Regions from separate parts of the Adlercreutzia rubneri genome, predicted to be linked through region 2. Evidence: riboswitches for the same ligand, from Rfam matches in the RefSeq annotation. Region 2 holds a riboswitch; the other holds the start of a gene.
The links. A riboswitch is a leader RNA that binds a small molecule or an ion and turns the genes downstream of it on or off. The one in region 2 is predicted to bind thiamine pyrophosphate.

Region 1: linked by a shared signal. The riboswitch ahead of thiC (phosphomethylpyrimidine synthase ThiC) and the one ahead of thiM (hydroxyethylthiazole kinase) in region 2 are both predicted to bind thiamine pyrophosphate.

Annotation. Positions count from the first base shown of each region.
Region 1 covers NZ_WPOO01000005.1:5,626-9,028, forward strand. Annotated here, with positions in the region: gene thiE (thiamine phosphate synthase) at 1-416, opposite strand, end outside; gene thiC (phosphomethylpyrimidine synthase ThiC) at 673-2,022, opposite strand; TPP riboswitch at 2,012-2,137, opposite strand; gene GO707_RS04145 (thiamine diphosphokinase) at 2,168-2,794, opposite strand; RNA gene rnpB (RNase P RNA component class A) at 2,973-3,347, shown strand.
Region 2 covers NZ_WPOO01000009.1:86,256-89,658, forward strand. Annotated here, with positions in the region: gene GO707_RS06805 (FAD-binding protein) at 1-476, shown strand, start outside; gene mnmA (tRNA 2-thiouridine(34) synthase MnmA) at 732-1,841, opposite strand; TPP riboswitch at 2,024-2,145, shown strand; gene thiM (hydroxyethylthiazole kinase) at 2,224-3,114, shown strand; gene GO707_RS06820 (MTH1187 family thiamine-binding protein) at 3,177-3,403, shown strand, end outside.

The sequences.
Region 1 (3,403 bases), on a different contig from region 2:
AGGTAGTCGGCACCCGCCGCCTCGGCTGCCCGCGCCTGCTCCACCGTCTGGGTAGAGACGCCCACGATGGCGTCGGGGCCGAGCAGCGCCCGCGCTCGCTCGCAGGCCATGTCGTCCTGGCCTACGTGCACCCCATCGGCGCCCACGGCAAGCGCGCATTCCACGTCGTCGTTCACCACGAAGGGCACCCCGGCATCGCGGCAGAGCGCCAGCAGCTCGGCGGCCTCGGCCCGCAGCGCATCGCCGGTCGCCTGCTTGTCGCGCAGCTGCACGAAGGTCGCACCCCCGGCAAGCGCCGCTTCCACGCATTCCGCCAGCGTCCGCTCTCCGAGCCACGCGTTGTCCGTCACCGCGTACAGCTTCAAGGCACAGCGAATGGCCTCCGCCGACCACTTTCCACGTTCCCGTACAGGCATGTTCACTCCTTGTTCCAAACTGGGTGCTCGTTCTGGTCACTTTTTTCGAGTTGTTAGACATTGCGCAAGCGCGATGCCGAGCAAACAGGAGGAAACACTACGAAAATGCCTGGTCAGACCTTTTTAGTTCATTGTTTCCGCAAAATGCCCTGCTGAAAAAGTCTAACAACTCGATTTTTCTGCCTCGATAGGGGGCGAAGATCGACCCGACTCTGCGCCTCGCGCCCCATTCTCTTCCAGCGCCTCCTTGGCGCCCCTACTCCGCATCCAGGTCGACCACGAGACCGTCCATGATGTCGTTCACGGTCTTCATGGCGCACATCTTGCCGCACATGGTGCAGGTGCCCTCGGTGGAAGGCGGGGCGCTCTCGAAGACGGCGCGGGCGCGGGCCGGATCCAGCGACAGCTCGAACATCTCGTCCCAGGCCACGCGGCGCCGCGCATCACTCATGCGATTGTCGCGATCGCGCGCGCCGGGCACGCCTTTGGCGATGTCGGCGGCGTGGGCGGCGATCTTCGTAGCCACCAGCCCCTCGCGCACGTCGTTCGCGTCCGGCAGGCGCAGATGCTCGGCCGGCGTCACGTAGCAGAGGAAGTCGGCGCCGGCAGAAGCCGCGATGGCGCCCCCGATGGCCGCCGTGATGTGGTCGTAGCCCGGGGCGATGTCAGTCACAAGCGGCCCCAGCACGTAGAAGGGCGCCTCGTGGCACAGCCGCTTCTCCAGCTTCATGTTGGCGGCGATCTCATCGAGCGCCATATGCCCGGGGCCTTCCACCATCACCTGCACTCCGGCGTCCCAGGCGCGGCGCGTCAGCTTGCCAATTTCGATGAGCTCGGCGATCTGCCCGGCGTCCGTGGCATCGTAGCCGCTGCCGGGACGCATGGCGTCCCCAATGGAGATGCACACATCGTGCTCGTGCAAGATGGCGAGCACCTCGTCGTAGTACTCGTAGAAGGGGTTCTCGCGACCGGTGGCCTCCATCCAGGCGAAGATGAGGGAGCCGCCGCGGGACACAATGTTGGTAAGCCGCCCCGTCTCCTTGAACGACTCGATGACCCGGCGGTTCATGCCGGCGTGGATGGTGACGAAATCGACCCCGTCCTCGGCATGGGCGCGCACCACCTCCAGGAAGTCCTCGGGCGTGATGGCGATCAGCGCTTTTTCCAGGTAACCGATGGCGTCGTACATGGGCACGGTGCCGATCATAGCCGGCGACTTCTCAACGAGCGCGCGGCGGAAGGCGCGGGTCTTGCCGGAGTTGGAAAGATCCATGATGGCGTCAGCGCCCAGTTCCAGGGCCACGTCCACCTTCTCCCATTCCAGAGCCTCATCGGCCAGATCGCCCGAGATGCCGAGGTTCACGTTCACCTTCGTGGAGAGAGGGACGCCCTCCAGGGTGGAACCGACGCCGGCGGGCGCGAGGCTTGCGTGGTGGATGTTGGCCGGAATGGCGATGCGGCCGGTAGCCACGGCGGCGCGGATGTCCTCCGGCTCGCGACCCTCGGCGGCGGCAACGGCGGCCATTTGAGGCGTGACGACGCCGGCGCGGGCGAAGTCGATCTGCGTGATCGGCTGTGCTGCGTCGGCAGACTGGCTGTCAGTCATGAAAACTCCCTTCGTTGGCATTACCCATATCAGGTTTTGCGGGTCGGGGCGAATTCGGCGCCCCCTCTCAGCCTGCCCGGCCGCCACGCGGCTGCAAGCTCCCCAAGTCTATGGTTGTAGTGCCAGTATAGGGAACGGCACAGCGCTAGAGCGGCAAAAACACTGCCAGCGTGCCGCTTTCCAGGGCAATGCGGGCCGGCGTGCCGACAAGCTCGTTGGAAAGGCCCCAGCTCGTGCGGTTCGTGAGGGCCACGCCATCGAGGCCGTACTTCAAGCCTTCTTCCACGACCCCTGCAGAAACATCGGTCAGCGAGAACACCGACACGATACCGCTCGGCAACGCGGGAAGGCGCAGCTCGCCGGGGCCGACGAGAAACGCGATACGCTCGCGCTCCCCCACTGCGGCCACAGCGAGCCCCCGCTCGGCAAAGGAGGCCAAGAGCTGCAAGTTCGCCACCGTGTGGTCGAGCCGCCCCCCGAGCGCGCCGTACACCTCCACGGCATCGGCGCCGCGCGCGAGGGCCTCCTCCAAAGCCAATTCCATATCCGACGCGTCCTTCTCCGGCGAAAACGCCTTCACGGACATGCCCTCGGGCACGTATCCCAGCGAGTCGAAGTCGCCCATGGCCAGATCAGGCGCGCAGTCCACAGCTGCCAGGGAGGCAAACCCCCCGTCCACGGCGATGACCGCATCGAAGGCGCCCTCTTTCCAATGGGCGGCAAAGTGAGCGGCATTGAAATCCGATGCGCCAACTAATGCGACCGTGCTCAAAACATATCCTCCATTCACATTCACCATGTCATCCTTAAGCGAGCGCAAGTCGAAGGATCTCATTGCGGGGAGCCGCTAGATCCTTCGACCTCGTGCTGCGCGCTCCGCTCAGGATGACACGGTGTGTCACTCGTGTGGTTCGACCAGGGTGAAGCAAGTTCTGCTACAATACCACAGGCGAGCGAGCCAGACGGCCGCGTACCCTTTCAGGGTGCGAGGAAAGTCCGGGCTCCGCAGGGCAAGATGCCAGCTAACGGCTGGGCGGGGCGACCCGACGGATCAGTGCCACAGAAAAGAAGACTCCCCTGCTCGGAACATGCTGCGATGCGCAGCATGCGCGACACAGGAGAAAAGCTGAAACGGTGCGGTAAGAGCGCACCAGCGCGGCGGCAACGTCGCGGCTTGGTAAACCCCATCTGGAGCAAGCGCAAATAGGAGCGCCATACGGTGGCCCGCCGTGCGCTCGGGTTGCGTGCTAGAGGCGCGGGGCGACTCGCGTTCGAGATAAATGGCCGTCCCAAGACAGAACCCGGCTTACAGGCCCGCTCGCCTTTCTGTTTGCACTGCCTCTCCATGAATCAAAACGGTCCACTGCGACTACGCAGCGGA
Region 2 (3,403 bases):
CGCCCGAGGCCATGGCGAGCTACATGCCCGAGGTCGAGGGCGAGAAGACCGGCGTCTACGAGAGCCTCATCAACACCTTCTCTGCCGATACCCTGGAAGAGCTCGGCCAGAAGCTCGGCCTGACCGACGTCGACGCCTTCGTGAAGACCGTCGAGCGCTACAACGAGCTGGCCGAGAAGGGCATCGATGAGGACATGGGCAAGCCGGCCCAGTTCCTGAAGGCCATCAAGCAGCCTCCCTTCTACGGCATCCACCGCCACATCGGCCTGTCCACTATCATTCACGGCGTGAACGTGAACAAGGACATGCAGGTGCTGAACGCCGAAGGCGCACCCATCGAGGGCCTGTACGCCATCGGCAACTGCGCCGGCAACTTCTTCGGCAGCCCCGACTACCCCATGACGGTGCCCGGCCTCTCCCTCGGCCGCTGCCACACCCAAGGCTACGTCGTCGGCCGCGCTGTGGCCAGCAAGTAGGCCGCCTCTCGCAGCAACGGTGCGGGCCCCCTCCCGACTTTCCGCACCCTCCCAGCATCACCCTCCCAAGTGCACGGGGCGCCATCGAGCGCCCCGTCGCTTTTCGACCACTCTTTGGCCCGAAGGACTCCGTTAGTTCCAAAAACGGGAGTCCGACACCCGAGCACGGCCAGTCGGAGCCAAAAAACGAGAGTTTGGCATCCACGCCAATCTCCTTTGCGGGAAGACTTTCCGCAAGCATCCTTCCGCAAAACGCTACAGAGCCCGTGCAATGGTGCCGCCGCCGAGGACGATGTCGCCCTCGTAGAGGACGGCGGCCTGTCCTGGGGCAGCGGCGCGCTGGGGCTCGTCGAAGGCGACGGTCAGCTCGTCAACACCAGTCTGCTCGGCCACCGCCGGCACCGGGCGCTGGCGGTAGTGAGTCTTCACCAGCACCTCGCGCGGACCTTGCCAAACGTCGCCGCTGATGAAGTTCACATCGCTAGCCACTACCCCCACGCTGAGCAGCTCGTCTTTAAAGCCAACAATGAGCCGATTGGCGAACGCATCCTTCCCCAGCACGTACAACGGTTCGCGCGCCGCTACGCCGATGCCCTTGCGCTGCCCGATGGTGTAGCGGATGAGCCCCGCGTGCTCCCCGAGCACGCGCCCTTCCCGATCCACGATCTCCCCCGGATTGAAAGCAGTGTCCGCGCCACAGCGGCCCTCGATGAACCTCGCATAGTCGCCGTCGGGCACGAAGCAGATGTCCTGGCTCTCGGGCTTCGCCGCCGTGACGAGGCCGCGGGCACGGGCCAGCTCGCGCACCTCGCCTTTGGTCAGCTCGCCCAGGGGAAACAGCATGTGGGCGAGTGTGTCCTGGGTAAGGTGGTACAGCACGTAGCTTTGGTCCTTGACGGGGTCGCATGCCCGCAGAAGCTGCCAGCGTCCCGTGGCCGCATCCCACCGGCGCCGGGCGTAGTGCCCCGTGGCCACGTAGTCGAGCCCCAGCTCGCGGCGGCGCTGCTGGAGAGACTCGAACTTCAAGAACCGATTGCAGGCGATGCAAGGGTTGGGCGTGCGGCCCTCGAGATAGGCGTCGCAGAAGGGGCGTACCACCGCCGCATCGAAGCGATCGCGCAGGTCGAAGGCATCGTGGGGGATGCCGAGGCGCTGGCATACCTCCCGCGCGTCTTCCACATCGCGCGACGACCCGCAGGTCGATTCCTGGTCGTCCCGCAGCACCATCGTCGCGCCGCGCACGGCATAGCCCGCTTCCTGCAACAGCAGCGCGCACACGGAGCTATCGACGCCCCCCGACATCGCCGCCATCACGCCGGACGTCCCGAGCGCCACAGCCATCTCCCTGTCATCTTCGAAAGTCATGGGGCGCATCATAACACAGCACGCCGAAACGCCAATCATCCTTCGCTATGGGCAACCTCTTATCCTGACGATGGCCCACAGCAGCTCTCTTGGCTCCCTCTCCCCGTTTTTCCCTGTTTCTTCGCCTCTCGAAAGGCACGAGCGAATTCCTCACACGCACGTCGAAGCCATCGTGCTAAGCTGAAAGCATGCAGGGGTACCGCTCGGCGGCACGCGAAGCCGTCCCGTGGTTGAGAGGGCGCAGGCGCCCAACCCTTCGAACCTGTCAGCTAACACTGTCGTAGGGAGCATGCTCGCCAAGCACAAGGGGCGCTTCCTGCGGGGAGCGCCTTTTTTGGCGCGGCCCGCAGGACAACGCTCCGGCTTCCGGAAAGGAACCGCCATGTCCGAACATTCCACTACCACCGCCTCCCCCACCCGCACTGAAGCGGAACTGCGGACGCTCATGGCCCGCGCCGTGCGCGAGGTGCGCGAGACGAACCCGCTCGCGCCTTCTATCACCAACACCGTGACCCAGAGCTTCGTCGCCAACGCCCAGTTGGCCGTCGGCGGCTCGGCGGCCATGGTGTATTTGCCCGACGAGGGCGAGTGCGTCGCCGCCCTGGGAGGGGCCGTCTACATCAACCTGGGCACGCTCATGCCCGTCTACGAGCAGACGGTTCCCGCCACGGCGCGCGCCTGCGCGGCCGCGGCCACGCCCTGGGTGCTCGACCCGGTGGGCGTGGGCATCGGCAGCCTGCGCACTCGGCTCATCGAGGCCGTGCGCGAGAATCCGCCGACCATTTTGCGCGGCAACGCCTCGGAGATCATCGCCGTGGCCGACCTGTGGGGGCTTGGCGGCAACTCGGTCGATGGCGCTTCCGGCGACGGCCCCCGCGGCGTCGATAGCACTGATTCCGTGGATGCCGCCGAGCGCGCCGCCGTGGCGTGCGCCCGCTTCACGGGAGGCGCGGTAGCCGTTTCCGGCGCTACCGACCTTGTCACTGACGGCGTGCAGGTGGCGCGGCTCTCCGGCGGCTCGTCCCTCATGACCTGCATCACCGGCTCTGGCTGCTCGCTGGGCGGCGTATGCGCCGTTTACGCCTGCGTGGCCGATCCCTTCGTGGCAGCGCTCACCGCAACGGCCGCCTACAACCTGGCCGGCCTGCGCGCAGCCGAAACCTGCGACGGTCCGGGCAGCTTCCAAGTCGCCTTCCTCAATGCCCTCTACAACCTCACCACCGAAGAAGTGACTGAGGCGCCTCTGGCACTCACCAGCACATCAGCCGCGTAATCCCATAGCGATAGCCCGCAAACCTCGAAGCCGCATTTGCAACCAAAGAGAAAGGCCGCCCTATGAACACCCTTGTTGCCGTTGCCATCGCGCCCTTCGGCGTGGGAGACGAGCTCGCGCCCTATGTGGCCGAGGCCATCCGCGTCATCCGCGACTCCGGCCTGTCCCACCGCACCACCTCCATGTTCACCGAGATCGAGGGCGACTGGGACGAGGTCATGGCCGTCGTACGCGACGCGACCATGGCCCTCGCCGACCAGGGCATCCGCACCGAGGTGGTCCTGAAGGC